4 regions of the Janthinobacterium sp. PLB04 genome follow, and region 3 is predicted to be linked to each of the others. Evidence: predicted binding sites of a transcription regulator. Region 3 holds the regulator's gene; each other region holds the start of a gene.
The links. Region 3 encodes sigma-54, which starts transcription at its own class of promoters, with help from an activator protein. Its sites were predicted from a motif close to TGGCANGNAANCTGCTTT; they were not measured.

Region 1: a site for sigma-54 is predicted at 3,603-3,620, ahead of LSO07_RS15340 (circularly permuted type 2 ATP-grasp protein). Genes of this name have one in related genera too.
Region 2: a site for sigma-54 is predicted at 1,929-1,946, ahead of adh (aldehyde dehydrogenase). Genes of this name have one in related genera too.
Region 4: a site for sigma-54 is predicted at 5,822-5,839, ahead of pedF (cytochrome c-550 PedF). Genes of this name have one in related genera too.

The regions. Positions count from the first base shown of each region.
Region 1 is NZ_CP088968.1:3,471,926-3,479,701, reverse strand. Features, by position in the region: gene LSO07_RS15355 (TonB-dependent receptor) at 1-1,328, shown strand, start outside; gene LSO07_RS15350 (hypothetical protein) at 1,427-2,302, shown strand; gene LSO07_RS15345 (sensor histidine kinase) at 2,370-3,527, shown strand; gene LSO07_RS15340 (circularly permuted type 2 ATP-grasp protein) at 3,656-5,110, shown strand; gene LSO07_RS15335 (alpha-E domain-containing protein) at 5,104-6,048, shown strand; gene LSO07_RS15330 (transglutaminase family protein) at 6,048-6,857, shown strand; gene LSO07_RS15325 (peptidase) at 6,948-7,776, shown strand, end outside.
Region 2 is NZ_CP088968.1:1,354,043-1,361,818, forward strand. Features, by position in the region: gene LSO07_RS05940 (TonB-dependent receptor family protein) at 1-526, opposite strand, end outside; gene LSO07_RS05945 (beta-propeller fold lactonase family protein) at 731-1,687, shown strand; gene adh (aldehyde dehydrogenase) at 2,032-3,552, shown strand; gene LSO07_RS05955 (DUF779 domain-containing protein) at 3,607-3,996, shown strand; gene LSO07_RS05960 (PQQ-dependent methanol/ethanol family dehydrogenase) at 4,046-5,782, shown strand; gene LSO07_RS05965 (porin) at 6,070-7,230, shown strand; gene LSO07_RS05970 (4Fe-4S binding protein) at 7,288-7,776, shown strand, end outside.
Region 3 is NZ_CP088968.1:812,481-820,256, forward strand. Features, by position in the region: gene LSO07_RS03480 (KpsF/GutQ family sugar-phosphate isomerase) at 1-675, shown strand, start outside; gene LSO07_RS03485 (KdsC family phosphatase) at 675-1,208, shown strand; gene lptC (LPS export ABC transporter periplasmic protein LptC) at 1,251-1,862, shown strand; gene lptA (lipopolysaccharide transport periplasmic protein LptA) at 1,888-2,469, shown strand; gene lptB (LPS export ABC transporter ATP-binding protein) at 2,469-3,224, shown strand; gene LSO07_RS03505 (RNA polymerase factor sigma-54) at 3,229-4,707, shown strand; gene hpf (ribosome hibernation-promoting factor, HPF/YfiA family) at 4,777-5,139, shown strand; gene LSO07_RS03515 (enoyl-CoA hydratase/isomerase family protein) at 5,275-6,360, shown strand; gene rapZ (RNase adapter RapZ) at 6,361-7,224, opposite strand; gene hprK (HPr(Ser) kinase/phosphatase) at 7,546-7,776, opposite strand, start outside.
Region 4 is NZ_CP088968.1:1,345,153-1,352,928, forward strand. Features, by position in the region: gene rtcR (RNA repair transcriptional activator RtcR) at 1-1,494, opposite strand, end outside; gene LSO07_RS05915 (vWA domain-containing protein) at 1,701-3,272, shown strand; gene LSO07_RS05920 (RtcB family protein) at 3,473-4,708, shown strand; gene rtcA (RNA 3'-terminal phosphate cyclase) at 4,725-5,744, shown strand; gene pedF (cytochrome c-550 PedF) at 5,876-6,361, shown strand; gene LSO07_RS05935 (substrate-binding periplasmic protein) at 6,387-7,220, shown strand; gene LSO07_RS05940 (TonB-dependent receptor family protein) at 7,278-7,776, opposite strand, start outside.

The DNA of each region.
Region 1 (7,776 bases), 2.7 Mb from region 3:
CGAAGAACTTTGCCCAGCCATGGAGCTATTCGAAGGAACACGATGTGTTCGGCACGGCGCGCGCCGAAGTGGACCTGGCCAAGGATGTCGTGGCCTGGGCCGCATTTGGCTCCCGTTCGGCCAAGGAAGCCAACAGCCTGGCCGAGCCTTCGTTGACCTCGATCAATGGCGACGCCACGGTGTCGCGCTTCGACAATGCCCGCAAGCAGGAAATCCGCACGGGCGAACTGGGCATTCGCGGCAAGCTCGTTACGGGCGCCGTCAAGCACACCCTGGTGGCCAGCTGGTCCGGGCACTGGAATGAAGCGAAGAACGCCTATGCGATCGGCGACAAGTTTGCCACCAACATTTATGCGCCAATCAGCGTGACCCCGCCGCCAACGCCCTACACGGGCGGCATCATGAGCGACCCGCGCATCACCCAGAAAACCATCCTCAACAGCTATGCCCTGGCCGACACCATGGCCTTCCTGGACGACAAGCTGCTGCTGACCGTGGGCTTGCGCCGCCAGCAGATCAAGGATGCCGGCTACGACTACAACACCTCGGCGCTGCAAGGCAAGGCCTATGACGAGAGCGCCACGACGCCCGTGGCTGGCATCGTCTTCAAGGCGAACCAGAACGTGTCGCTGTACGCCAACTACATCGAAGCACTGGTCAAGGGCCCAGCGGCCACGGGAACGTACGTGGAAAACGGCCAGCAGCTCAACGTCGACAACATGGGCGACGTGTTTGCGCCGTACAAATCGAAGCAAAAGGAAATCGGCGTCAAGTATGACGGCGGCAAGCTGGGCATGAGCGCCGCCCTGTTCAGCACGGCCAAACCGTTGCTGGCCGTGGTCGGCAAGCGGGCCGAACTCGATGGCGAGCAGCGCAACCGTGGCCTGGAACTGTCGATTTTCGGCACGCCGATGCAAGGCGTGCGCCTGCTGGGCGGCTTGACCTGGCTCGATGCAAAGCTCAGCAATACCGACGTGGCCGCGAATAATGGCAAGAAACCCATCGGCGCACCGGAAACGCAGATGAGCGTGGGCGGCGAATGGGACGTGCCGGGCGCGCCAGGCCTGACCCTGAACGCCCGCACCATCTACACCTCGACGCAGTATGCGGACCAGGCCAACACCAAGCAACTGCCATCGTGGACCCGCCTCGACATCGGCGCGCGCTACCTGACGCAAGTGGCGGGCCGTGACGTGACCTTGCGCGCCCGCGTGGACAACGTGACGGACCGCAATTACTGGTCCTCGGCCGTGTCGTCCTTCAACATCGGCTCGCTGGTCCTGGCCGCGCCGCGCACCGTGGTCGTGTCGGCCAGCGTGGCATTTTAAAGACCGCGCCCCTGTCCTACTTTGAAAAGCTGCCCTCGGGCAGCTTTTTTTCCGCGTGCGCGCCTGTGCCGCAAGGCGCGCTTCGGCGACAATGCCGCATGAAACGATTCCCTGCCCTGCTGCTTTTGCTTTGCCTGTCCCTGCCTGCCGCGGCCCAAAAGCAAGCCGCCTGCCCGTATGCTGCCTGGAAAAGCGGCTTCAAGGGCGATGCATTGGCGCAAGCCACGTGTTTGCTGCGCCCCGTCAAACTGTATGCGCGGCTGGGCGAGAGTGCGCCGCTGCCGAACTTCCTTGCCGATCGCATCGGCCAGCGCACGGGCATCGCCCCGGCCCGCTTGCGCGCCTGGCTGGCGGAACAAGGCATCGCCGAGGCAGACGTGGGCGGCGCCGTCGACGCCCCCCTGTCGCGCGCCGTGGGCCGGCTGGCCGCGCCCATGGCCCGCTATTTCGTCATCCACGACACCAGCTACCCGAATTTCCTGCTTGACGCCATTCCCGGCCACATCAACGATGCGAGCTGGGACTTCAACGACTTCAGCTTGCGCAATCCGGCGCTGGGCGGCGGCCCGAAAGGCCATGTCTACGTGAATCGCGTGGGCGGCTCCTTGCAGGTGCGCGACTTTGCCACGGCCAGCTACGCCAGCAAGCTGGAAAAGGACAAGCCGTCGCTGACGGGCCTGTTCCTGCACGTGGAACTGGTGCAGCCGCGCAACTCCGTGCCCGGCGGCGGCAAGGGTAACGATGGCCTGGCGCCCGATCCCGGCTTTACGCCTCCGCAATACGAGCGGCTTGCCCTGCTGTATATCGCCGCCAGCGTGCGCAGGGGCACGTGGCTGATCCCCGCCTTCCATGCCGTCATCGATACAGGGTTTGCGAATGGTCATGATGATCCACAGAACTTTTCGCTGGCCGAATGGTCTGCCTCGCTTTCCCGCCTCGATGCGGCCCTGCGGCAGGCCGATACTGGACAATAAGGCGTTTCCCCGGCGGCTGAATTGGCGCATACTATCGCAAGCATAGTCATTGCAGTCAGGAGTCCAGGTGAGTATTGCCACGGATCATCACGCGGGTCGCCAGGCCAGCGCACGCCAGCCATTGCAGCGCGCGCAGCGCATCTTTGCCATGCGCGACGCCGTCCTCAGCGCCTGGGAACAGCGCGTGCGCGCCAAGGTGCGCGGCGCCGACCAGTTGCTCACGCCCATACTCATCAATACCTTGCCCGCCTTTTTCGACAACCTGGCCGAAGCCCTCACCCCGGGCCACCCGCGCGAAAACGCCGCCAGCAACAGCAACGTGCCCGCCGTGCATGGCAATGAACGGGCGCGCATGACCAATTACGGCCCGGAACAGGTGATCCAGGAATACCAGATCTTCCGCGACTGCTTCGCCGCCACCGCGCATGAGTCCGGCATCACCCTGCGCAGCAAGGATTGGCAGGTGATCAATGTGTCGATCGACTCGGGCATCCGCGAATCGATACGCGAATTTACCAGCATGCACGAAGGCTTCCGGCGCCGCATCGCGGCAGGCCTGTCGCACGACATGCGCAATCCCCTGGCCGTGATCAGCACCAGCGCCCAGCTGCTGCTCAGGCCAGTCGACCCGGAACGGGTGACATTGCTGGCGCACAAGATTGTCGAGCACAGCAAGCGGCTCGACAGCATGATCGAGGAATTGCTCGATGGCCTCAGCTACCACCAGGGCCAGCAGTTGCCACTGGTGCTGAGCCAATTCGATGTGCTGCCGCTGGTGCACGCCGTGGCCAGCCAGGTCAACTTGCAGCGGCCGGGAAAATGCCAGGTCAGCGGGCAATCCGTCATCGGCTGGTGGTGCGAGAACTCGCTGCGGCGCGCACTGGAAAACCTGCTCGGCAATGCGCTCAAGTATGGCGACGACGCGCCTATCAGCGTGCACGTGGAAGCGACCCACGAACGCCTGATCGTCACCGTCCACAATAGCGGGCGGCCCATCGCGCCGGAACAGGCCGAACGCATCTTTGACTACCTGCGCCGCGAGAACGACAGCCCCGCGCCAGGCTGGGGTATCGGCCTGCCCTTCGTGCAGAGCGTGGCCGAAAGCCACGGCGGCAGCATCGCCGTCGACAGCGCGGCCGAGACAGGCACCAGCTTCATCTTCGACGTTCCCGTCGATTGCCGCCCCTTCGTCCAGCCCGCCGACGTCCCCAAGAGTGACGCCTAGCGCACCGAATTGGTGCAAGCAATGGCGCGACGCCACAAAAGTGGTCATATTTACACCTGTTCACGCCCGCCTTGTTGGCACGCTTCCTGCTGAGCTATGCATAGACACGGCTCAAGGGAAATCACAACATGGCAAATTTTTTCAATGAAATGACTGCAAATGAAGTGGGGACGGACAGTAAGGTACGTGAACACTATCGTGAATTCAGCAACTGGCTGGAGCAGCAATCCCCCGAGACCATCGCCCGCAAGCGGGCCGAAGCCGACCTGACGTTCCGCCGGGTCGGCATCACGTTCGCCGTGTACGGCGACGATGCCGGCACGGAACGCCTGATTCCGTTCGACACCATCCCGCGCATCATCCCCGCCACGGAATGGGCGCAGATGCAGACGGGCCTGGTACAGCGCGTGCAAGCCTTGAACATGTTCATCCATGATATTTATCATGAGCAAAACATCATCAAGGCGGGCATCATCCCCGCCGAGCAAATCTACAAGAATGCCCAGTACCGCCCGGAAATGCAGGGTATTTCCGTCGCCTCCGACATTTACGCCCACATCGCCGGCGTCGACATCGTGCGCGCCGGCCAGGGCGAATTCTATGTGCTGGAAGACAATCTGCGGGTGCCGTCCGGCGTGTCCTACATGCTGGAAGACCGCAAGATGATGATGCGCTTGTTCCCGGAACTGTTCGCCCGCAACCGCATCGCCCCCGTCGACCATTACCCGGACATGCTGCTCGACAACCTGCGCTCCGTCGCGCCCATGGGCGTGGATGACCCGACGGTTGTCGTCATGACGCCCGGCATGTACAACTCCGCCTACTTCGAGCACGCGTTTTTGGCCCAGCAAATGGGCGTGGAACTGGTCGAAGGCAAGGATCTGTTTGTCAACGACAACTCGGTGTACATGCGCACCACGCGCGGGCCCAAGCGCGTCGACGTGATCTACCGCCGGGTGGACGACGATTTCCTCGATCCGCTGGCCTTCCGCTCGGACTCGTCGCTGGGCGTGCCGGGCCTGCTGTCCGTCTACCGCGCCGGGCGGGTAACGCTGGCGAACGCCATCGGCACGGGCGTGGCCGACGACAAGTCGATCTACCCGTTCGTACCCGACATGATCAAGTTTTATCTGTCGCAAGAGCCGATACTCAACAACGTGCCGACGTATCAGTGCCGCAAGAGCGCCGATTTGTCGTATGTGCTGGCGAACCTGGCGAAACTCGTCGTCAAGGAAGTGCATGGCGCGGGCGGCTACGGCATGCTGGTGGGGCCGGCGTCCAGCCTGGCGCAGATCGAGGATTTCCGCCAGCGCCTGCTGGCCAATCCGGGCGGCTACATCGCCCAGCCCACGCTCGCCCTGTCCGCCTGTCCCACGTATGTCGAGGCCGGCATTGCGCCGCGCCACATCGATTTGCGTCCATTCGTGCTGTCCGGCAAGACGATTTCCATGGTGCCCGGCGGCCTGACCCGCGTGGCGCTGGGCGAAGGCTCGCTGGTGGTCAACTCCTCGCAAGGGGGCGGCACCAAGGATACCTGGGTACTGGAACCAACATCCGTGTTTGCAGGAGAAAAAGCATGCTGAGCCGCACCGCCGATCATTTGTTCTGGATGGCCCGCTACACGGAGCGGGCGGAAAACACGGCGCGCATGCTCGACGTCAACATGCAAACCTCGATGCTGCCCCAGTCCGAGCAGGATGCGGAACAGGGCTGGCGCGCCACCTTGGGCATTTCCGAGCTGCAAAGCGCGTACGACCACAAATATGGCCGCTTCCATACGCGCGACGTGCTTGACTTCATGGTGCGCGATCCGAACAACCCGTCGTCCATCCTCGCCTGCCTGACGGGCGCGCGCGAAAACGCCCGCGCCGTGCGCGGCACCTTGACGACGGAAGTGTGGGAAATCCAGAACGCCACCTGGCTCGACATGCAGAAGCGTCTGAAAAGCAATCTGCTGGAAACGGACCCCAGCCAGTTCTTCGAATGGGTCAAATACCGCTCGCACCTGTCGCGCGGCGTGACCCTGGGCACCATGCTCAAGGACGAGGCCATCCATTTCATCCGCCTCGGCACCTTCCTCGAGCGGGCCGACAACACGGCGCGCATCCTCGACGTGAAGTTCCACGGCGCGCGCGACACGTCGAAAGACATCACGCAGCGCGACTTTTACTACTGGGCGGCGCTGCTGCGCTCCGTTTCCGGCTTCGAGATCTACCGCAAGGTGTACCGCGACGTCATCACCCCGGCGCGGGTGGCGGAATTGCTGATGCTGCGCGGCGACATGCCCAGGTCGCTTTTGGCCTGCATGGATGACGTGGTGGAAAACCTCAAGCATATTCGCAACGATGTGTCCGCTGATACGGAGCGTTTCGCTGGCAAACTGCATGCGGAGCTGAAATTCGGCCATATCGACGACATCATGAAGGCGGGCTTGCACCATACATTGACGGAATTTCTGGAAAACATCTATGACCTGGGCAACCGGGTCAGCCGCGATTTCCTCGTTCCCTTGGCGGCCTGATGCAGCTCACCATCCGCCACGAAACCCATTACGCCTACAGTGCGCCGCTGGCCTACACCATCCAGCAGCTGCACCTGACGCCGCGTATCGAGCCGCAGCAGCGGGCCCTGTCCTGGCAAATCACGACGCCGGGCCAGTGCCACGCCTACACGGATGCCTACGGCAATCTGTCGCACATGTTGACGATCAACGGCAGCCATCACTCCCTGAGCCTGGTAGCGCATGGCGTGGTGGAAACCATCTACCCGCACAAGGGACGGCTGAACCTGGTCGATACCTTGTCGCCGCTGCTGTTTACCATGCCGACACCCCTGACGCAGGCCAATCCCGCCATCCTCGAGCTGAGCGCCGCCAGCCTGCCGGACCGGCGCGTGACGGCGGGCACGGGCCACTTGCTGCGCCTGGCCGAGCACATCGTCGGCAAGGTGGCCTATGAAAGCGGCGCCACCATGGTCACCACCACGGCTGGTGACGCCCTGGCGCTGGGGCGCGGCGTGTGCCAGGACCACGCCCATCTGTTCCTCGCCTGCTGCCACGCCTGGGGCATCCCGGCCCGCTATGTCTCCGGCTATATCGATCCGGGCACGACGGGCCACGCGGCCAGCCATGCCTGGGTCGACGCCTGGACGGAAGACACGGATTTCGCGGGCTGGGTCAGCATCGATGTCACGCATGCGCGCCTGATGACGGATGCGTATTGCCGCCTGGCCATCGGACGCGACTACGATTCGGCGGCCCCCGTGCGCGGCGTGCGCCAGGGTGGCGGCACAGAAACATTACGGGTCGATGTGCAGATCGTGCCCGTGTAAACGGCAGGAATGAGGCTGGCCGGGCCTTGCAAGCTGGTTGCCAGGCCCGGCTGGTGTAGAATGCTACCCCTTTTGACTTGATTTACGACGATGACTTATTGCATAGGCATGCGCCTGAACGAAGGCCTGGTCTTCTTGTCCGACTCCCGCACGAATGCCGGCGTGGACCAGGTGGGCACCTTCCGCAAGATGAGCGTGTTCGAGAACCCGGGCGACCGCATGCTGGTCCTGATGACGGCCGGCAACCTGTCGATCTCGCAGGCGATCCGCCAGATCGTTTCCGAACACGTGGATGCGGACGGACGCAGCATCTGGAACGTGGCCAGCATGTACGATGCGGCGCGCATCGTGGGCGAAGCCGTGCGCACGGTGCACCTGCGCGAAGCGAAGGCCCTGGCCGACTGCGGCATCGATTTCAATGTCAGCATCATTTTAGGCGGCCAGATCGGCGCCGAGCGCTGCCGGCTGTTCCAGGTGTATTCGGCTGGCAATTTCATCGAATCGCACGATGAAAACACGTATTTCCAGATCGGCGAAGCGAAATACGGCAAGCCCATCATCGATCGGGTCATCAACCCGTTCACGCGCCTGGACGAGGCAGCCAAGTGCGCCCTCATTTCCATGGATTCGACCTTGCGCTCGAACATTTCCGTCGGCTTGCCGCTTGATCTGCTCGTCTACGAGACGGGCAGCCTGGCCGTCACGCGTTTTGTCACCATCGATGAAAAGAACCAGTATTTCCGCATGATCCGCGACACCTGGGGCGAGCAATTGAAACATGTGTTCGAAGGCATCGTCGACCCCGTGTGGAATGCGGCGCCGGAGACCACCACGAATGTGCTGTCGTCCACCAACATGCACAGCAAGCCAGTGCGCGTGGCCATCCCCGAGCACGTGAGCCGCGGCGGCCTGACGGTAG
Region 2 (7,776 bases), 540 kb from region 3:
GGGGATTTTGTCCATCCCTGGAAAACAGCTGGATCACGCCGCCCGAATGGTTGCCGTAGATGGCAGAAAATGGCCCGCGCAATACTTCGATGCGCTCGGCTGTATCGAGGTTGAAAGTGGCGGCCTGGCCTTGGCCGTCGGGCATGCTGGCGGGAATGCCATCACTGATCAGCTTGACGCCGCGCACGCCAAAGGCCGAGCGTGCGCCGAAGCCGCGCGACGAGATCTGCAAGTCTTGCGCATAGTTCTGGCGGTTTTGCGCCACCAGGCCCGGCACGGCGGCCAGCGCTTCCGACGCGTTGACGCGGATTTGGCCATCCTGGATGCGGGCGCTGTCGACCACGTCGATCGAGGCCGGCACTTCCTGGCTGGGATGGGCGATGCGGCTGCCGCTGATGACCACCGTATCCATCAGTTGTCCGGCGGCCAGGTCAGCTGACTCGGCGGCAAAGACGTGGGGGGCGAGGGTGGCGCTGCCGGCGACAAACAGGCTGGCGATGGTGTTCAGGCGGAAACGGTGCTGCATGCGGATTCTCCAATGTGAATAAAAGCCTGCTTGATCGCGTGCGCGGTACAGGTCTGCGTAGGTGTATCAAGCAATATGCCTGCCATGTCTCCATTGGTGGGCTGAAATTATACGCGTATCAGTGGCACGGCGTTTGCATACAGCAATGGGCAGATGCGCCGATGCCGCGCGCTTTTCCTGTGTTTTGCCATTGAAAAGGTGATTATGCCCAACTTCTTCTCGTGCTTGCGCCAGGTTTGCTGGCTGTTGCCGGCGCTCGCCAGCACCGCCCTCCAGGCCGCTCCCTTTGCCTATGTTCCCAATGAAAAGTCGGGCACCTTGAGCGTGATCGACACGGCGACCGACCAGGTGGTGCGTCAAATCGCGGCAGGCAAGCGGCCGCGCGGCATTGCCGCCGACCCCACCGGACGGCAATTGTTTGTCACGGATGCCGCCAGCAGTGCCTTGTTGCTGATCGATAACGCGGGCGGCGCGCCCGTGCGCACGGTGGCGCTGGGCAAATCGCCCGAAGGCGTCAGCGCTTCCCGGGACGGTCATTACGTGGCAGTGGCCGTCGAGGAAAGCAATAGCGTGGCCTTGCTCGATGGCCAGACAGCTACCTTGCTCGCCGATATCAAAGTGCAGGGACGCAATCCGGAACATGCCGTCTTCAGCCCGGATGGACGCTGGCTGCTGGTCAGTGCGGAAGAGGCGGAGCAAGTCGATGTCATTGATGTGGCGCAACGCCGCCAGGTCGCGTCCATCGCCGTGGGACTGCGTCCGCGCGGCATCGGTTTCAGCCCGGACTCGGACCGCGCCTATGTGGCGTGCGAACTGGTCAATGCCGTCTACGTGATCGACATGGCCGCGCGCAAGGCGATTGCCACCATTCCAGCGGGCGAGAATGCGAATGGCATCGTGGTCCATCCCGATGGCAAGCAAGTGTATGTCTCGAATGGCACGGACGGCACGGTGATGGTGATCGACACGGCCAGCAATCAAGTGACGGCCACGATTGCCGTCGGCAAGCGCCCGTGGAACATGGCCATCACGCCCGACGGCGCCAAGCTGTACGTGGCCAATGGCCGTTCGAACAGTGTGTCCGTCATCGACACGGCCAGCGCGCGCAAGGTGGCCGATATTGCCGTGGGCGAATTGCCCTGGGGCGTGGTGATTCGTTGATTCCTTGGTGGCACAGGCGCAGGTGTTCCAGTCTGGTACACCTGTTCCATTGTGCAGCGGCGCAGGGGAGATGCCGCAGGGCTGGCCCGGATTGGAACAGGACGTCTTCACCTTGTTCAAAATGCAAACAGGCCCACGTCCCCACCCAAGCAGGTGGCCTGCGCTGAAAAACGTGCCGGGTTTGATGTCGCGCCCTTGTAACAGGGATAAAACCGGCTAAGTTTGTAGTGGGATGGCGAGCTGGCACGGCATTTGCGGAAGACTCCGTGTACTCACCCCATCTGTACCAGGACGTTTGATTTTAATTAAGTAATTCCATTCTAATTAACCCGATAGAGGACGACATGAATCTCGCAGACATCAGCAAACTGGGCGTAGCCAATCCCTTCAAACAACGCTATGACAATTACATCGGCGGCAAATTCGTTGCACCAGTAAAAGGTGAATACTTTCCTAACATCACGCCGATCACAGGATTGCCGTTTTGCGAAATCGCCCGTTCCACGACGGAAGACGTCGAGCTGGCGCTGGATGCCGCGCACGCCGCCAAGGAGGCATGGGGCAAGACTTCGCCGGCCGAGCGCGCCAATATCCTGAACCGCATCGCCGACCGCATCGAACAGAACCTGAGCCTGATCGCCACGGCGGAAACCATCGATAACGGCAAGCCGATCCGCGAAACGATGAATGCCGACATTCCACTGGCCATCGACCATTTCCGTTACTTCGCCGGTTGTATCCGCGCGCAGGAAGGTTCCGTCGCGCAAATCGATGCGGAAACCTATGCCTACCACTACCATGAGCCGCTGGGCGTCGTGGGGCAGATCATTCCGTGGAATTTCCCGATTCTGATGGCCGTGTGGAAACTGGCGCCAGCCCTGGCCGCCGGCAATTGCGTGGTGCTCAAACCGGCCGAGCAGACCCCGGCATCCATCATGGTGTTGATCGAGCTGATCGGCGACCTGCTGCCGCCGGGCGTGCTGAACATCATCAACGGTTTCGGCCTGGAAGCGGGTAAACCGCTGGCCTCGAGCAAGCGCATCGCCAAGATCGCCTTTACGGGCGAAACGGGCACGGGCCGTCTGATCATGGGCTATGCCGCGCAAAACCTGATTCCCGTCACTCTGGAGCTGGGCGGCAAGTCGCCGAACATCTTCTTTGAAGACGTGATGGATGCCGACGATGACTATTTCGACAAGTGCCTGGAGGGTTTTGCCATGTTCGCGCTGAACCAGGGCGAAGTGTGCACCTGCCCATCGCGCGTGCTGATCCAGGAATCGATCTACGAGAAATTCATCGAACGTGCCTTGAAGCGCGTGGCCGCCATCAAGCAGGGCAACCCGCTTGACTCGTCCACCATGATCGGCGCGCAGGCTTCGCAGGAGCAGCTGGAAAAAATCCTGTCCTACCTCGACATCGGCCGCCAGGAAGGCGCGGAAGTGCTGGCCGGCGGCGAGCGCAACACGCAGGCGGGCGACTTGGAAGGCGGCTACTACGTGCGTCCGACCGTGTTCAAGGGGCATAACAAGATGCGCATCTTCCAGGAAGAGATCTTCGGACCCGTCGTGTCCGTGACCACCTTCAAGGATGAGGCCGACGCGCTGGCGATTGCAAACGATACCTTGTACGGCCTGGGCGCCGGCCTGTGGACGCGTGACGGTTCGCGCGCCTTCCGCATGGGACGCGCGATCCAGGCGGGCCGCGTGTGGACCAATTGCTACCACCTGTATCCGGCCCACGCCGCGTTCGGCGGCTACAAGCAATCGGGTATCGGCCGCGAAAACCATAAGATGATGCTCGATCACTACCAGCAAACGAAGAACTTGCTGGTGAGCTATAGCCCGAAAGCGCTGGGCTTCTTCTAAATCGGCAACAGGCGCCGCGCCCTTAGCTAGGCGCGGCGTGCAGAAAGGGATGCCATGAGTGCAGCAATTGCCCGGGTGGTCGCCACCGATGCGGCGCTGGAAATGATGGACAAATTGCGCCAGCGTCACGGCCCGCTGATGTTTTTCCAGTCGGGCGGATGCTGCGACGGCAGCGCGCCCATGTGCTATGCGCTGGGCGAGTTCGATGTCAGCGACACCGATATCTATCTCGGCAATTTGAATGGCACACCGTTCTACATGGGACTCGAGCAATTCGAGTACTGGGAGCATACCCAGTTGATTATCGATGTGGTCGACGGCAATGGCGGCATGTTTTCACTCGACAACGGCACGGGCAAGCGCTTCCTGACGCGCTCGCGCCTGTTCACCGATGAAGAGTGCGCGCTGTTGCATGCCCAGCCGCATGAGCACCGCAAGACTTGATACACACATACTAATAAAACAGAGGGAGATGATTGTGCAGAAAAAAATCATGGGGATACTCATCGGTTTGGGTTTGGCATCGCTGGCCCAGGCGGCCGACGTGGGCAATGTCACCAATGCCATGCTCGACAGCACGGCGAAGAATCCGGCCAGCGTCCTGTCGTTTGGCATGGGCATGCAGGGCCAGCGCTATTCGCCGTTGACGCAGATCAATGACAAGACCGTGACCAAGCTGGTGCCGGCCTGGTCGTTTTCGTTCGGCGGCGAAAAGCAGCGGGGCCAGGAATCGCAGCCGCTGATTCACAACGGCAAGATGTTCGTCACGGCATCGTATTCGCGCATCTTTGCCGTCGACTTGAAAACGGGCGCCAAGCTGTGGAAGTATGAGCATCGCTTGCCAGACGGCATCATGCCATGCTGCGACGTGGTCAACCGCGGTGCCGCCCTGTACGGCAACCTGGTGATCTTCGGCACGCTCGACGCCTACCTGGTGGCGCTGGACCAGAATACGGGCAAGATCGTCTGGAAGGAGAAAGTGGATGACTACGCGGCCGGCTACTCGATGACGGCCGCGCCGCTGATCGCCGAAGGCTTGTTGCTGACGGGTGTGTCGGGCGGGGAATTTGGCATCGTGGGCCGGGTCGAAGCGCGCAACCCGATGACGGGCGACCTCGTGTGGAGCCGTCCGACGGTAGAGGGCCATATGGGCCACCGCTATGACAAGGATGGCAAGGCCATCGACAACGGCGTGTCCGGTACCGTGAACAAGACGTGGCCGGGCGACCTGTGGAAAACGGGCGGCGCCTCGACGTGGATGGGTGGCACCTACGATCCGCAAACCAAGCTCGCGTATTTTGGCACCGGCAACCCGGCGCCGTGGAACAGCCACTTGCGTCCCGGCGACAACCTGTACTCATCATCCACCGTGGCGCTGGATGTGAAAACGGGGCAGATCAAGTGGGCGTATCAAAACACGCCGAACGATGCCTGGGATTTCGATGGCGCCAACGAATTCGTCACTTTCGACATGGATGGCAAGCGCTACGGCGGCAAGGCCGACCGCAACGGTTTCTTCTATGTCATCGATGCGGCCAATGGCAAGCTGCAGAACGCCTTTCCGTTTGTGAAGAAAATCACCTGGGCCAGCAGCATCGACCTGAAGACGGGCCGGCCGAATTTCATTGCCGCCGGCCGCCCTGGCGACCCGACCAAGGGCGAAGAGGGCAAGAAGGGCACGACCGTGTTTGCCGCGCCCGCTTTCCTCGGCGCCAAAAACCAGATGCCGATGGCGTACTCGCCGCAAACCAGGCTGTTCTACGTGCCCGCGAACGAATGGGGCATGGATATCTGGAACGAGCCGATCAGCTACAAGAAGGGCGGCGCTTTCCTCGGTGCCGGTTTCACCATCAAGCCCCTGTTTGACGACTACATCGGCGCCATGCGCGCCATCGATCCGAAGACGGGCAAGATCGTCTGGGAAATCAAGAACAACGCGCCGCTGTGGGGTGGCGTGATGAGTACGGCCGGCAACCTGGTGTTCTACGGCACGCCGGAAGGCTTCCTGAAAGCCGTCGATGCGAAGACGGGCAAGGAGCTGTGGAAATTCCAGACGGGCTCCGGCGTCGTGGCGCCGCCCGTCACCTGGCAGGATGGCGATACGCAATACGTGGCTGTCGTTTCCGGCTGGGGGGGCGCGGTGCCGCTGTGGGGCGGCGAAGTGGCGAAGAAGGTCAACTTCCTGGAACAGGGCGGTTCCGTGTGGGTCTTCAAGCTGGCGTCGAAGTAACGGGGTGAAACATCCGGGCCACACGGATGGGTGTCTCCCTGTCCGCCGGATGTTTTCTTTTTGCTGACGGCCCAGGCCGTCAGTTTTTTGTTTACCTGGATGCCCGATACGCCTGCTTGCGGTCAAAAAATGAACACTGTCAGTGGCGATTGATCCGCTGCTGCACACGTTAACTACGCTTTTTCTCTTTCTCCCTCTGAGCCGTGCTGGGCACGCTTATTGCCAACGCTTGAGGTACATCAATCACTGGTGTGCACACTAAAAACAGAGAAGAAAGAGGAGAACAAATGAACACATTGAGCAAGCTGGGGAGCCTGGGTGTCATGACAATCGCAGCGGTGGGGCAGGCACAAGCCGTCGATATCAAGGCTGGCGACTGGACCGTGTCGGTGGGCGGCATCGTCAACGCCTATTACACGCAAGTGTCGTGTTCGGGCGATGCGGTGGGCGGGCTGGCGCTGGGCGGGCAGGCGCTCGGTTGCGGCGGAGAAAAGGACCGCACGACCATCGGCAACGGCTTGCTGCCGAATGGCTTGATCACCTCGGCAAGCTCGCGCCTGGGCGAGTACGACGTGAAAGCCTTGATCGGCATCTACAACTCGACGGCCACGGACAGCGCCATCAGCCAGAACAGCGTGGTCGATGTGCGCCAGGCCTTCTTTACGTTTGGCAATGAGCACATGGGTACCTTCAAGCTGGGCCGCGACTATGGCATCTTCGGCGCGAATGCGATTTTGTCGGACATGACCTTGTTGGGTTCGGGCGCACCGGTGCAGGCGACGCAGCGGGGCAGGGTGACCTTGGGCCATATCGGCGCCGGCTATACCTATCTGGGCAACTATGGCCAGATCATGTACAGCACGCCGAAGTCGGGCGGCGTTGGCGTCGACGTGGCGCTGGTCAGCCCCGTCTCCGATACGCCGATTGTTGCAGGCTCGACGTATTCATCGAAGTCGAGCCCGCAAGTGCAGGCGCAACTGACGTATGTGCAGGACGGCTTGAAAGCCTGGCTGGGCGTGAAGTCGCAAAAGTTCACCTCGAAAACCGCAGGTGTCGATGACCTGACCATGCGCGGCGTGGAAGTGGGCGGCTCCTACCAGATGGGGCCGGCCGGCGTGCTGCTCAACTTCCAGGGCGGCAAGGGGCTGGGCATCTTGTCCGATGCGGACCAGGGCGATACCAAGTCGAAGAACTGGCTGTTGCAAGGCACGTACAAGACGACGGACAAGCTGAAACTGGGCTTGTCCTACGGCATCAGCAAGAACGACGACAACACGGCCGGCACGGGCGGCTTGAAGTCGAATGCCAACTTGACCCTGGGGGCGTACTACTCGCTCAACAGCGCGATCACCCTGGTGGGCGAGCTGGGCCAGACGCGCTCGAAAGGCTTTACGGGTGGCGAAGCGAAGATGAATGGCGTGTCCCTGGGCGGCATTATTTTCTTCTAATTAATGAACGCGGCGCCTTGCGACAAGGCGCCGCACGGAGCGTAGTGCATGAGGACAATGCGGTTGTTCATAGCATGCTGGCTATTCCTGTTTATTCTGGGACAGGCGTGGGCGGGCGTGCTCACCAAGGCCGAGCTGGCACGGCGCTTTCCTGCTCCCATCGTCGTGGGCGACAAGGAGACCGACTTGCCCGTCTGGCCCCTGTTCAAGCAAAACGCCACGGCCACCGAGCTGATCGGCTACGTGTTTGAATCCGTGGACCTGGCGCCCATTCCCGGCTTTTCCGGCGTGCCCGTCAATCTGCTGATCGCCATCAATCCGCAAGGGAGTTTTTTGGACGTCGCCGTGCTGTCGCAGCATGAACCCGTGTTTCTCGATGGCCTGGGAGAGGCACCGCTGTTTCAGTTCGTCAAGCAGTACCAGGGCTTGTCGCTGAAACAGAATATCGCCATCGATGCCAGAAAGAAACGCGCGCCAGATGCCACGCACGCCGATATCGATGGCGTGTCGAAGGCCACGGCTTCCGTGCGCATCATCAACCAAAGC
Region 3 (7,776 bases):
TCCGGCGAATCGTCGGAACTGATGGCCATCATGCCCGTCGTCAAGCGCATGGGTGGCGTGCTGATTTCCATGACGGGCAAGCCGAATTCGAGCCTGGCCCAGCTGGCTGACGTGCACCTGGATATTTCTGTTGAGAAAGAAGCCTGTCCGCTGAACCTGGCGCCGACGGCCAGCACCACCGTCACCCTGGCCCTGGGCGACGCGCTGGCCGTGGCCTTGCTCGACTTGCGCGGCTTCAAGGAAGAAGATTTCGCCCGCTCGCACCCGGGCGGCGCCCTGGGCCGTCGCCTGCTCACGCACGTGCATGACGTCATGCGCAGCGGCGAACGCGTGCCGAAAGTGCCTGTGCAGGCTTCCTTGCTGCAGGCGCTGGAAGAAATGACGAAGAAAGGCATGGGCATGACGGCCATCGTCGACGCGGACAACCGCCCCGTGGGCGTGTTTACGGATGGCGACTTGCGCCGCATGTTCGAGCGCGTGCAGGATTTCACGCAAGTGGCGATCCGCGACGTCATGCATGCGCAGCCGCGCAGCATCGCGCCCGAACGCCTGGCCGTGGACGCCGTGGCCGTGATGGAGCAGTTCCGCATCAACCAGATGCTGGTCGTCGATGCTGACGGCAAACTGGTGGGCGCGCTGCATATCCATGATCTGACGCAAGCGAAGGTGATCTGATGGATAGCGTCGCGGACAACCTGGCACGCGCTGCCAAGGTCAAACTGATGATCTTTGACGTCGATGGCGTGCTCACCGACGGCAGCCTGCATTTCGGCCCGGACGGCGAGATGATGAAAACGTTTAATGTGTATGATGGCCTGGGCATCAAGCTGCTGCAGGAATCGGGCGTGCAGACGGCCATCATCAGCGCGCGCCGCTCGGCCATCACGGCGCGCCGCGCGCAAGACCTGGGCATTACTCACGTGCACCAGGGCGGCCACGACAAGCTGACGCCGTTTCGCGAACTGCTGGCGCTGACGGGCTTGACAGAAGAGCAATGCGGCTATATCGGTGACGACGTCATCGATGCGCCCATCCTGAAACGCGTCGGCTTTGCCGTCAGCGTGCCGGGCGGACGCCCGGAAGTGCAGGGCCTGGCCCACCATGTGACGCAGGCCGGCGGTGGCCGCGGCGCGGTGCGCGAGATCTGCGAATTCCTGCTGCGTGCCCAGGACAATTATGCGCGCGTCATGGCGCCGTTCCTGGAGTGAGGCGCGCCGCCTCGCCAGTGACATTTGAAAGAGTGAAGCCCTATGCGTAAGCCAGGAGGCGCCCATCGCTGGCGCATGATTTTTACCGTGCTGGGCGCGGTTGTTGTCGCGCTGGGCAGCTTTTGGCTGCTCGAGGTGATGAACAAGAATAGCCAGGACATCACGGCCAGCAAGCATCTGGATGAGCCCGACTATTTCATTACCAATTTCAGCATGGTGCGCATGGACTTGACGGGAAAACCCAGCTATATCGTGTCGGGCACCAAGCTCACGCATTATCCGCTGGACGATTCGTCCGATATCGACCGGCCCTTCGTGCGCAAGCTCACGCCAGGCATGCCACCGATGAACATGAATGCGGAACTGGCGCATATCGACCAGGACAATACCCGGCTGCAACTGCACCGCAATGTCGTGATCGACCGCGTGGCCAGTCCGAAGGCGCAGAACCTGACAGTCAAGACGGAAGCGCTGACGGTGTTCCCGGATGAGGAAAGAATGGAAACGGACGTGCCTGTCGATATCCTGACGGGCACCTCGCGTCTCAATGGCATCGGCATGAAAGCGAATAACGCCACCGGCGTGGTGGAAGTGCAGAATGCGCTGCGCATGGTCCTCCCGCCGAAACCGCGCCCGGCCGCGGCGGCAAAATGACAGAATGAAACAAGGAAACCATACTATGAAGAACATCTTGCTGTTGACCGTATTTTCCCTGGCCATCATGGGCGTGGCGCATGCCGAGAAGGCCGATTCCGAGAAGGAAGCCGTCATCACGGCACGCAGTGGCCACGTCGATGACATCAAGCAGGTACGCACCCTGACGGGCGACGTCGTGCTGGTCAAGGGGACCCTGACCATGAAGGCGGGCCGCGCCGTGATCACGGAAGATCCGCAAGGCTACCAGTTCATTACCTTCTGGGCCGATCCCGGCAAGCTCGCCACCTTCCGCCAGAAGCGCGATGGCGCGGGCGACCTGTGGGTGGAAGGCGAAGCGGAGCGCGTGGAATACGACAACAAGACGGAAGTGGTGAAACTGTTTTCCAGGGCCAAGCTGACGCGCCTGGAAGGCACGAAAGTGACCGACGTGGCCAATGGCGCCTTCATCTCGTATGACAGCCGCAAGGAAGTGTTTGCGATGGAAAATTCCAACAGCGGCACCAGCACCCCGGATGGCGGCAGCGTGCGCATGGTGATCCAGCCGAAAACCAAGGCACCGGCGGCGGAGAAAGCGCCGGCCACGCCTGCGCCAGGAAAGAAATAATGGACAATACTCGTTGCGGCAGCACCCTGATCGTTCGCGGGCTGCAAAAAACCTATGGCAAGCGGCAAGTCGTGCATGATGTCTCGCTGCAAGTCGAATGCGGCGAAGTGGTGGGTTTGCTGGGCCCGAACGGCGCCGGCAAGACCACCTCGTTCTACATGATCGTCGGCCTGGTGCCGTCCGATGGCGGCAGCATCGATATCAGCGGCGTGGACATCTCCAGCCTGCCGATCCACCGCCGCGCGCAGATGGGCCTGTCCTACCTGCCGCAGGAAGCGTCCGTCTTCCGCAAGCTGACGGTGGAAGACAATATCCGCGCCGTGCTGGAAATCCAGACCGTCGAAGGCCGTCCGCTGACGAAGGCCGAGATCGAGGTGCGCCTGGATAAATTGCTGGCCGACTTGCAGATTGAAAAGCTGCGCGAGAACCAGGCCCTGTCCCTGTCGGGCGGTGAGCGCCGCCGCGTGGAAATCGCCCGCGCGCTGGCCACCGATCCCCGTTTCGTGCTGCTCGACGAACCGTTCGCCGGCGTCGATCCGATCGCCGTGATCGAGATCCAGCGCATCGTGCGTTTCTTGAAGGAGCGCAATATCGGCGTGCTGATCACCGATCATAATGTGCGCGAGACGCTGGGTATCTGCGACCGTGCCTACATCATCAACCAGGGCTCGGTACTGGCGTCGGGACGCCCCGACGACATCATCGCGAACGAGTCGGTACGCCGGGTCTATCTGGGCGAACACTTCCGCATGTAAGCCAATGAAACAATCATTGCAGCTGCGCACTTCGCAGCACCTGGCACTGACGCCGCAGTTGCAGCAATCGATACGCCTGTTGCAATTGTCTACCTTGGAATTGCACCAGGAACTAGAGCAACTGCTGACGGACAATCCCTTGCTCGAACGCCTCGATGATCCGCTCGACCGTTCGCTGCGCCTGCTGTCCGATGGCGCCTTGAGTTCCACGGCCGCGCCGGCCGAAGCGCCGCCCCAGCCGCCGGGCCAGGAAGCGCCCGCAGCGCCGGCCGAAGCGGAAACCTTTGATGGCGATGCCGGCGAGGGTCCGGCCGCTGCGGATGGCGGCGACAGCGACTGGAGCGAGGCGAGCCGCGGCAAGGCGCCCGACGACGAGGATTCGCGCCCGCAACTCGAAGCCCATCACTGCACCCTGCGCGAACACTTGATGGAGCAGATGCGCGTGACGGTGCTTGAATTGCGCGACCGCGCGCTGGTCGAGCTGATCATCGACGCGCTCGACGACAATGGCTACCTGGAAGAGTCGCTCGACGACATCCTGGCGCGCCTGCCGGAAGAGCTGGAAATCGACGCCGACGAGATGCGCACGGCCTTGTCTCTCTTGCAAAGTTTCGATCCGCCCGGCGTGGGCGCGCGCAATGCTTCCGAATGCCTGGCGCTGCAAATCAAGCGCTTGCCGCACATCGCCATGGTGACGCGCCGCATGGCCCTCGTCATCGTGGAAAAGCACCTGGCCTGGTTTGCCCAGCGCGATTTCAACAAGCTGAAAAAAGCCCTCGATTGCGACGATGAAGACTTGCGCGAAGCGCAGACGGTGATTCGCCAGTGCAATCCGCATCCGGGCGCCGTGTTCGCCTCGGACGTGTCCGATTACGTGGTGCCCGACGTCGTCGTCAAGCGCGCGCGCAATGGCTGGCAAGTCACGCTGAACAACGATGTCATGCCGCGCCTGCGCGTCAATGCCATGTACGCCAACTTGCTCAAGCAGGGCAAGGGCGAGGGCGCCATGGGCGCACAGTTGCAGGAAGCCAAGTGGCTGATCAAGAATATGCGTCAGCGCTTCGACACGATCCTGCGCGTGGCGCAGGCGATAGTAGAAAGACAAAAGAACTTTTTCTCGCATGGGGCCGTTGCCATGCGTCCCCTTGTGCTCCGTGAAATAGCTGATACACTAGGTTTACACGAGAGTACTATCTCGCGGGTAACAACTCAAAAGTACATGCTGACCCCGCACGGCATGTTCGAGTTGAAATATTTCTTTGGTAGCCACGTCGCCACCGAAGCGGGGGGCGAAGCGTCATCGACGGCGATACGGGCATTGATCGTGCAACTGACAGGAGCAGAAGACCCTAAAAATCCTTTATCCGACAGTAAGATTGCGGACATGCTGGGGGAACAAGGCATGGTGATTGCGCGACGTACTGTTGCCAAATACCGGGAAGCGTTGAAAATTCCGCCAGTGAGCCTGCGTAAGTGTTTGTAAGTTTTTTTCGGTTCCTCTGCGGGCCGGATAGGATGGACCGCACGAACCCGATCATCTTTAGGAGTGTGTATGAATCTCACCATCAGCGGACATCATCTCGAAGTGACACCAGCCATCCGTGAATACGTACAAACGAAGCTGGAGCGCGTGAAACGTCATTTCGATCAAGTCATCGATATCGCCGTGATTCTGACCGTGGATAACCTCAAAGAGAAAGAAAAACGTCAAAAGGCTGAAGTCAACCTGCGTTTGAGCGGCAAGACTGTCTATGTGGAAAGCTTGGCGCACGACCTGTACGCCGCGATCGATACCCTGATCGACAAGCTCGATAGGCAAGTGATGAAATACAAAACCAAAGTGCAAGGGCACGGTAAAGAGGCGATCAAGCATCTGCCAGACAACTCCGAGGAAGAAGCCGTCGTCGCCGTCTAAGGCCACCCGCTTCCAGCAGTTGTGATCAACTAAGGGCGCACATCTTGCGCCCTTTTTTGCGCCTGGACCTTTTGAGCGCAATGTTCGCCGCGCAGGGGCTAAAATGTTTGCACTTTCACTTCTTTCCTGCCTGCCATGAGCGATTTCGTCCAGACTTCCATCCGCAACCGCACGGGCCATATCGTGCTCGACCGTCCGAAAGCCTTGAATTCCCTGTCGCTGGAGATGGTGCGCGCCCTGAGCGCGGCCTTGCTGGCCTGGCGCGACGATCCGCAGGTGGATGCCGTGGTGATCCGCTCCAGCAGTGAAAAAGCCCTGTGCGCCGGCGGCGACATCCGTTTCTTTTACGATGCGGGCCTGGCCACGCCGCAAGGCGGCAGTGCCTTGCTGGAAGATTTCTTTACGGAAGAATATGCTTTAAATCATTTAATTCATTTCTACCCGAAACCGTATATCGCCGTGATGGATGGCGTGGTGATGGGCGGCGGCATGGGCGTGGCGCAAGCCGGGCCGGGCAACCGCCTGCGCATCGTGACGGGCCGCACGCGCATGGCCATGCCGGAAGTCAATATCGGCTTGTTTCCGGACGTGGGCGGCAGTTATTTTCTATCCCGCCTGGCCGGCCAGCTGGGCCTGTACCTGGGCTTGACGGGCTTGACGATCAACGCGGCCGATGCCCTGTACACGGGGCTGGCCGATGTCTACGTGCCTGAGGCGCAGATGGGGGCGCTGCTGGACCTGTTCGAATCGACGCGGGGCGAGGCCTTGCCGGTGGCCATCAAGGCGCTGGCGGCGCCTTTCCAGGCCGAGGCGGGGGTATCTCCCTTGGCCACGGCGCGCGCGGCGCTGGACCGCCATTTCAGCGCCCCTTCCGTGGCCGCCATCATGGCCTCGCTGGCGCAGGATGACAGCGCGTTCGCGGCCAAGGCGCTGGCGGCCATGCGCCTGCGTTCGCCCTTGATGATGTCGGTGACCCTGGAATTGCTGCAGCGGGGCGCCCACCTGGGCGTGGCCGATTGCCTGCGCCTGGAGCGCACGGTGGTACGTCATAATTTCGAACATGGCGAAGTGCTCGAGGGCGTGCGCGCGCTGGTGGTCGACAAGGACAATGCACCGCGCTGGAACCCTGCCAACCTGGACGACGTCGATGCGGCCATGGTGGCGCGCTTCTTTGCCCCCGTCTGGCCAGCCGCGGCGCATCCCCTGCGCCACCTCGACTAATTAGCTGCGTTCGCGGTGGCGCAGGACGACGCGCTCGTTGGGGCCGAAATACTGCGCCAGCCGCTCCGCCATGTACACGGAGCGGTGCTGGCCGCCCGTGCAGCCCAGGGCCACCGTCAGGTAGCTGCGGTTGTCGGACTTGAATGACGGCAACCATTTCTCGATGAAGGCGCGGATGTCGGCCAGCAGTTCCAGCGCGCTCGGCTGCGCGTCGAGGAAGGCGATCACGGGCGCATCGCGGCCGTCGAGCGGGCGCAGCGCGAGGTCGTAATACGGATTCGGCAAGGCCCGCACGTCGAAGACGAAATCGGCGTCCAGCGGCACGCCCAGCTTGAAGGCGAACGATTCGAAGAACAGGGTCAGCGGCGCGCGTTCGGAGGCGACGATATCCTTGATCCAGGCGCGCAGCTTGTTGGCGCTCAGTTCCGACGTGTCGATCACATGGCCCAGCTGTTCGATGGCTGACAGGCGTTCGCGTTCTTCCGAGATGCACTCGATCAGCGTGCGGCGGCTGGCCGGATTCTGGTTCGGACGCAATTCGTGCGACAGCGGATGGCTGCGCCGCGTTTCCGAGAAGCGCGCCACCAACGAATGCGTGGTGGCCGTCAGGAACATGACCTTGACGTCATGCCCCTGGTCGCGCAGCAGGGCCACATTGTGCGGCAGGCTGGTCAGCGACTCGGCGCTGCGCGCATCGACGGCGACGGCCAGTTGCGGTGTACCTTCGTCGAGCAGGGTCTGCACCAGGCTGGGCAGCAAGGCCGGCGGCAGGTTGTCGACACAATAGTAGCCGGTATCTTCTAGCACATTGAGCGCAACGGATTTACCGGAGCCGGATATTCCGGTGATAAGGACGATATGCATACGCCGATCATACAATAAAGATCGGCGCTCCGCTTCCAAGGCAATTATCTTTACAAATTATTGCAATTTGGAATGTGATATTGCCGGGATTGGCAGGGCGCTCTCGTCACGACCGTAGGTCGGCTTAGCGCGTCGCGCGTAAGCCGACACCGCGGCATGGGCCAACAATGTCGTCGGATTACGCACGGCGTTGCCGCGCTAATCCGACCTACTTGCTAATCGCCACTCATGGCGAGTCGTTGGTGCAGCAGGGAATTCACGCAGCACAGCTGCGTGCCTGCATAACGGTTCGCCCTTGCAAGGGCGAACTCCTTGGCAACATTAATCGCCACTCATGGCGAGTCGTTGCCGCTCCATGAACTCCTGCAAGGTATCGATGCCGCGCAGTTGCAAAATCGTGTTGCGCACGGCCGCTTCCAGCAGTACGGCGATGTTGCGGCCGGCGGCGACGGGGATGACGACTTTGCGCACGGGCAAACCCAGCACGTCTTCCGTGGGGAACAGGAAAGGCAGGCGCTCGACTTCCTCTTCCAGCGCGTTGCGGCGCACCAG
Region 4 (7,776 bases), 530 kb from region 3:
CGCATCGGACAAACTGTTCGATTGCTGGCATACCTGAATTACCGACCTCAGCTGCAGGACATCAAACAGGTCGAGCTGCGCGGCTGCCTCGCTTCCCATAATATCGGCCAGGTCGATTTCCGTGCTGGCGGCGGGCTTGTCATGATGCTGCCACATGCGCTTCAAGCGCCGGATTTCCTCGTCGACCACGCCATCCGTGATGCGTCCCGCTTCCGACAGGGTGGCCAGGCGCGTGACAGCGGCGGACAGGTCGCGGAAATTACCCTTCCATGCCGAGCTGGGCAGGGTGGCGAAACGCATGAAACGCTCGTGTGCCTCCTTGTTGAAGCGCACTCGTTCGCCCGTCTCCGCGCTGTATTGCGTCAGTAGGTATTCCAGGTTCGGCTCGATATCTTCCGGGCGCTGCGCCAGGCCCGGCAATTCGTATGTCCACAGATTGATGCGCGCATACAGGTCTTCGCGGAAGCGGCCGGCCGCCACTTCTATGCCCAAATCTCGGTTGGTGCCGGCGATCAGCTGGAAGTCGCTCTGCACCTCCGTATCGGCACCGACGGGGAAAAAGCGCTTTTCTTCGATGGCTTTCAGCAGCATCGCCTGTTCGTCGAGCCCCAGTTCACCGATTTCATCGAGAAACAGCAGTCCCTTGTGCGCGCTGCGCAGCAAGCCTGGCCGGTCCGAGCCAGCCCCCGTGAAGGAACCCTTGATATGCCCGAACAAGGTGGAGGCTGCACCATCGCCATGCAGGGTGGCGCAATTGAGGTCGATGAACTTGCCATCGATCTGATGGCGCGATTTTTTCAGCTCATACACGCGGCGCGCGAGGACGGATTTGCCGGCACCGGTCGGCCCCATCAACAGCATGGGGGCTTTTGACTTGATGGCGACGCGCTCGATTTCATCGATCATGCCGTTGAACTTGGCATTGCGCGTGGCGATGCCGGACTTCAGGAAGGCCACGCCTTCGGCCTGTTCGCGCGTAAAACGCTGGGCGATCTGGTCGTAGCGCGACAGATCGAGGTCGATCAGCGCGTAGCTGCCGGGATTGCCGGCGCCCTGGCGCTTTGGCGGCGACGTTTGCACGAGGCGGCCGGGGAAATAGCGCGCTTCCGTCATCAGGAACATGCAGATCTGCACCACGTGGCTGCCGGTGGTGATGTGGATCCAATAGTCTTCCTTGTCCGGATCGAAGGGGTAGCTGTTGGCAAAATCATAGAGCGCGCCATACACATTCTCGAAGTCCCAGGCATCGCTGATAGGCAGTTCATGGGCGATCAGTCTGGTTTCAGGCGAGACGCTGGCGATATCCTGCGACACCTGGCGCACCAGGTTGTCGAACTGGCTGCCCGCGTACAGCAACTCGAAGCGGTCGATGATCTTGTCCTCGTGCTGGGTCAGGGCGATGCTGGGACGCCATTTTTCCCAGCGTGCCGCTCCCCTGCCGTTGTCGAGCTGCGTGCCGAGAAAACCGATAACGACGGTGCGTTTTGCTTGCATATGTGAGATAAAAATTTATCTTAAAAGATAATTGTATTCCAAATCGCCATGACAGGGATATTTTCAGTGCACAGCTTGCGTGGAAATATTACTTAATGAAATCAATTGGTTATGAAAATTTTTGAGGAATTATTGAAAGCTGGCACAGCGCTTGCAATAGAGGAGATACCAACGAGATAAACGTAGAGAGCAGAGAGGGACGAAAAATGGCCAACGCCCAGTTATTCCAGAGCGCGCAACAGACAGAAACCTTGCCAGCGGCCTTGGCGCGCAATGCGGAAGGCGCGCCAGCCTATGCGCTGACGCCCCGGCATCAGCTGGCGCAATACGCGGCCACCGGCTGCCTGAACACGACGTTTTATGCCAGCGCCGAAGCGCAGCTGGCAACAGTACTCGAGCTGTGCCAGGCGGTCGACCCCGCCTTCATTGCGCAGACGGCCGTGTACTGCCGCGAACGGGGCTACATGAAAGACATGCCGGCCTTGCTGGTGGCCGTGCTGGCGGGGCAGGGCGCTGCGCAATTCGCACCGGCATTCCGGCGTGTCATCAACAACGGCAAGATGCTGCGCAACTTTGTGCAGATCATGCGCTCCGGCGCCGTGGGACGCAAGTCGCTGGGATCGCGTCCGAAAAAGCTCGTGCAGGCATGGCTGAACACCGCTTCGGAACAGGCCTTGCTGGCCGCCGCCGTGGGCAATGCGCCTTCGCTGGCCGACGTGGTGAAGATGGTGCATCCGAAACCGCAGGAAGCGTGGCGGGAGGCATTCTTTGCCTGGCTGATCGGCAAGCCCTACGATGCCAAGGCGCTGCCGCCGGCGCTGGCCGCGTTCGAGGCCTACAAGGCGGATCCTTCGCAAGCGATACCGGACGTACCGTTCCAGATGCTGACGGCGCTGTCCTTGAGCGCGCAGGATTGGGCGCAGATCGCCCGCCAGGGCAGCTGGCAAATGGTGCGCATGAATCTGAACACCTTTGGGCGTCACGGCGTGTATGCGATAGCCGGCATGCCGGAATTGATCGCTGCCAAGCTGCGCGATCCCGAGGCGATTAGCCGGGCACGGGTGTTTCCGTACCAGCTGCTGTCGGCGTACCTGGCGGCCGACGAGAGCGTGCCGGCCATCGTGCGCGATGCGCTGGAAGCGGCGCTGGAAATAGCGCTGCTGAACGTGCCGCGGATCGCTGGCAGGGTGGTGGTGTGCCCAGACGTCTCTGGCTCGATGTCGTCGCCCGTCAGCGGTTTTCGCGGCAGCGCCACGTCGAGCGTGCGCTGCATCGATGTGGCGGCGCTGGTGGCGGCGGCCATGCTGCGCAAGAATCCGGATGCGATGCTGCTGCCGTTCGAGCACAGCGTCGTCCAGTGCGGGCTGGCTGCGGATGACAGCGTGATGAGCAACGCGGCCAGGCTGGCGGCCATCGGTGGCGGCGGCACCAATTGCAGCGCACCGCTGATGCGCATGAACAGCAAGAAGGAGCTGGCCGACCTGGTGATTTATGTGTCCGATAACGAATCGTGGATCGACGCGAAACACAGCGGCGCCACGGCGACGATGGGACAATGGAAGGTGTTCAAGCAGCGCAATCCGCAGGCGAAACTGGTGTGCATCGATATTGCGCCGCATGCCACGACGCAGGCGATGGAATGCGAGGATATCCTGAATATCGGCGGTTTTTCCGATGACGTCTTCAAGATCATCGCCGCCTTTGCCGCCGGCCAGCTGGACCCCGCCCACTGGGTGGGAGAAATCGCCGCCATCGATATCGCGGCAACCGGTTGTTGAAGTAAAGCGCATGAATGCGGACAAGACTACATAAGAGACGTCCTGTCCAGACTTGTCATGCGCCGCAGTGCCCCGAATGCAGACAGGATTACATCGATCAGCCGCGTCAAACCGGCCTGGCGCGCGCAGTACGCCGCCAGAAAATCCTGTCCCTCCTTGTCGGGTTGTCGTACTGATTACAATAGAAAATGAGAGAAGCGATGAAAAAAGAAGAATACGAAGTCCTGCATACCGAAGGCAGCCGTCCCGTCAAAATGTGGACACGTGGCGTGCCCGTCGAAGAAGCGGCCAAAAAGCAATTGCGCAACACGGCGACCCTGCCGTTCATTTACAAGCACATCGCCGTCATGCCCGACGTCCACCTGGGTAAAGGGTCGACCATCGGCAGCGTGATTCCCACCCTGGGCGCCGTGATTCCTGCGGCGGTGGGCGTGGATATCGGTTGCGGCATGATGGCGGCGAAAACCACGCTGACGGCGAATGATTTGCCCGATAATCTGGGGCCGCTGCGCAGCGCCATCGAACGCGCCATTCCGCACGGGATGTCGCCAAAGACGCGCGGACACCGCGGCCGCGATGAGGGTTCCTGGCATACGCCGCCTTCGGTGGTCGATGCCGCGTGGCTGCAATTGAAGGATGAATTCGATGCGATCTGCCTGAAAACGCCAAAGCTGAAGAACACGAACAATTATCGCCACCTGGGGACTTTGGGCAGCGGTAACCACTTCGTCGAAGTTTGTCTCGATGAACAGGGTTCCGTATGGTTCATGCTGCATTCCGGTTCGCGCGGCGTGGGCAATGCCATCGGCACGCATTTCATCGAACTGGCCAAGCAGGATATGCGCACCCACTTCATCAACCTGCCCGACCAGGATCTGGCTTACCTGGCCGAAGGAACGCAGCATTACGACGATTACGTGGAGGCGGTGGGCTGGGCGCAGCGTTTCGCCCGCAACAACCGCGAAGTGATGATGCAGAACTTGATCGCCGCCGTGCGCACGGTCATCCATAAACCGTTCCAGACGCACGTGGAAGCCGTCAACTGCCACCATAACTATGTACAGAAAGAGCACCACTTCGGCAAGGATGTGCTGGTCACGCGCAAAGGTGCTGTGTCGGCCCGCGCCGGCGAGCTGGGGATCATTCCCGGTTCCATGGGGGCGAAGAGCTTTATCGTGCGCGGTAAAGGCAATGCGGAGAGTTTCCATAGCTGCAGCCACGGTGCGGGACGCACGATGAGCCGCACGGAAGCGAAGCGGCGCTTCAACCTGGATGACCAGATCCGAGCCACGCAAGGCGTGGAATGCCGCAAGGATGAAAACGTGATCGATGAAATCCCGATGGCTTACAAGGATATCGATGCGGTGATGCTGGCGCAGCGCGAGCTGGTCGATGTGGTGCATATCTTGAAGCAGGTCGTCTGCGTCAAAGGATAATAGAGAGAAAACAGAGATGATAGAAATAGATGGTGCGCAAGGCGAAGGCGGCGGACAGATTTTGCGTTCGGCGCTGAGCCTGTCGATGATCACGGGGCAACCGTTTCGGCTGATTAACATTCGCGCGGGGCGGGAAAAGCCCGGCTTGCTGCGCCAGCATTTGCTGGCTGTGCAGGCGGCAACCGCCATCTGCGGGGCGCGCACGACGCCGGTGGCGCTGCGCGCCTCGAGCCTGGAATTCGTGCCTGGTCCCCTGCGCGGCGGCGACTACCGCTTTGCCATCGGCAGCGCGGGCAGTTGCACTCTGGTATTGCAAACCCTGTTGCCGGCCCTGCTGCATGCGGATGGGCCGTCCACCGTGCGCATCAGTGGCGGCACGCACAATGCCATGGCACCGCCCGTGCATTTCCTGCAGCGCGCATATGGCCGTGTCCTGGAACAGATGGGGGCCGAGGTGGATATGACGCTGCAACGCTACGGCTTTCATCCTGCGGGCGGCGGCGAGGTGATGGCCACCGTGCAACCGTGCCAGCGCTTGCAGCCGATTCAACTGCTGCAGCGCGGCGAACGGAAGGCGGGGTATGCGGAAAGCGTGGTGGCGGGCGTGCATGTGCAGGTGGCGCAGCGCGAACTCGAGCGCGTCGCCGGGGGCATGGGCTGGAGCGGCAAGCAGTTGCGCCTCGTCGGCTTGCCGGCGGAGCAGGGACCGGGCAATGTCTTGTTGCTGACGCTCGAGCATGAGCATGTCACGGAAGTGTTTACTTCTTTCGGTGAAAAGTCCTTGCTGGCCGAATCGGTGGCCAAGCGCCTGTTGAACGAGGTGCGTGCCTATCTCAAGACGGACGCGGCCGTCGGCGAGCACCTGGCCGACCAGCTCTTGCTGCCCATGGCGCTGGCCGGCGGCGGTACCTTCAGTTGCAACAAGGTCTCGCAGCATGCGCTGACGAATGCCGAGGTGATTGCCCGGTTTTTACCCGTGCGTATCACTTTCGCGCAGCAGGAGCGGAGCAGCATCTGCAAGGTGGCCGCCGCCTGAGGCGCGCGCTGACACAACTACGTGTTGCAGCTGTTCCAAATTGATACATGGGCGGCTGGATGTGGGGCATAGACGCATGGCATGGCATTTGCTCTTCTTGGATATTCACTAAAAAAACCAAGGAGACCAGCATGACCTATTCCATTCGTACCCTGCTCGGCGTGGCGGCGGCCGGCGCCGTTGCCCTCACTTCCCTGCTGACCTTGCCGCATGCCTATGCGCACGGCAATGTCACGCCGCAAGGCGTCGATACCACGGGCTTGCCCAAGGTGGGCGACAAGTGGCTCGAACAAAACCCGTATCGGGGCAACAAGCTGGCCTTGACGGTGGGCACCTCGGCCTACAACCAGAATTGCGCCCGCTGCCACGGCATCGAAGCCATCTCGGGCGGCATCGCGCCGGACTTGCGCCAGCTGGACCGCGATTGCTTCGGTATCAAGAATGAGACAAAGAAACAGGCGTGCTACAAGGAGACGGACAATTACTACCTGACCACCATACGCCACGGTAAGGTGCGCAATGGCGCTGTGTACATGCCGCCGTTCGAAGGCGTGTTCAACCAGGAAGCCATGTGGGCCATCAAGACCTATCTGGAAACTCGCCGCGAGTCGAATTAAGTCGAACTGATCACAAAGGAGTCCCATGCGTTCATTTCAATTCCGGGGCGCGCGCGCGATGATCTCGCTCGCCTGCCTGGCGCTGTGCGCAGCCGCGCCGGCGCGCGCCGACTGGCAAAAAGTGCAGCAGTCGGGCAGCCTGAAAGTGGCTGTGTATAACGAGTTCGCGCCGTTTTCCGACAAGGGGGCGGGCATCGATATCGACATCGCCGAAGCGCTGGCGAAAAAGCTGGGTTTGAAACTGAGCTTGCTGCCATTTCCCGCTGGCGAAAATCTCAACGACGATTTGCGCAATATGGTGTGGAAGGGGCATTACCTTGGTTATGGTCCCGCCGATGTGATGCTGCATGTGCCGGTCGACAAGAAGTTGATGGCGGATAACGACAAGGTCGAGATCTTCGCGCCGTATTACGTGGAAACCGTGCGTCTGGCGCGCAGCGCGCAAGCCGTGCCGCAATTCGATGGCGTCGCTTCGCTGGCCGGCAAGCGCATCGGCGTGGAAAAAGTATCGATCGCGGCCATGCTGATGCTGGGCGAAGACAATGGCAAGTACCGCGACGACGTGCGCATCTTCGACACGGCCGCCGAAGCCTTGCAGCAATTGCAGGCAGGGCAACTCGATGCCGTGCTGGCCAACCGTTCGGAGATCGAATCGGTGCTGAAAAGCGATCCCGCTTTCCCCATGAGCGAAGTGGCGTTCGCCCGCTTGCCGCGTGCCGGCTGGGCCGTGGGCCTGGCCGTCAGCCGCCAGCAGCTCGACGTGGCAAAGTTGCTGCAGGCGGCCATGAACGAGATGGCGGCCAGCGGTGAATTGAAAGCCATCTTTGAAAAATATGGCGTGAAGGAAGCACGGCCCTGACGTAGCGTGCTTGAGTTGAAAAGCCCGTGCATCGATCGATGCGCGGGCTTTTTATTTTTAGAAACTATATTGGGCGCTGACGCCCAGCAACCAGTTGCGTCCCGGCGCCGCTTCATAGTAGCGCTTGTTGCTGTCGCCGACGATGACGGAACCCACGTAGGTCTTGTCGAAAAGATTGTTCAGGCGGGCAAACTCCTTGAAGCGCCAATTCCCCGCGGTTTGTTTGGCGTTGAAGCGCGCATTGAACACCGTATAGCCGGGTGCCGGTTTTTCGCTGTTGCTGTCTTCCGCATAGACCTGGTTGCTGGCCACGCTTTCCAGCGCTGCGCCAAAACGGTCGAGTGTATCTTTCCAGGCCAGTTCCGCAAACAAGTTGGCGCTGGGCACGCCCGGCAAGCGGCTGCCTTCGCGCACGCCGCCAAACGCCTGGTCATACACGGCGTGCAGGCTGGTCAGCGCCAATTTTGTCGTGAAGCCATATGGCAGGTTCGAGTCCAGCGATACTTCCATGCCCTGGCGCAAGGTCTTGCCTGCATTGCGATAGCTGGTGCGCCCG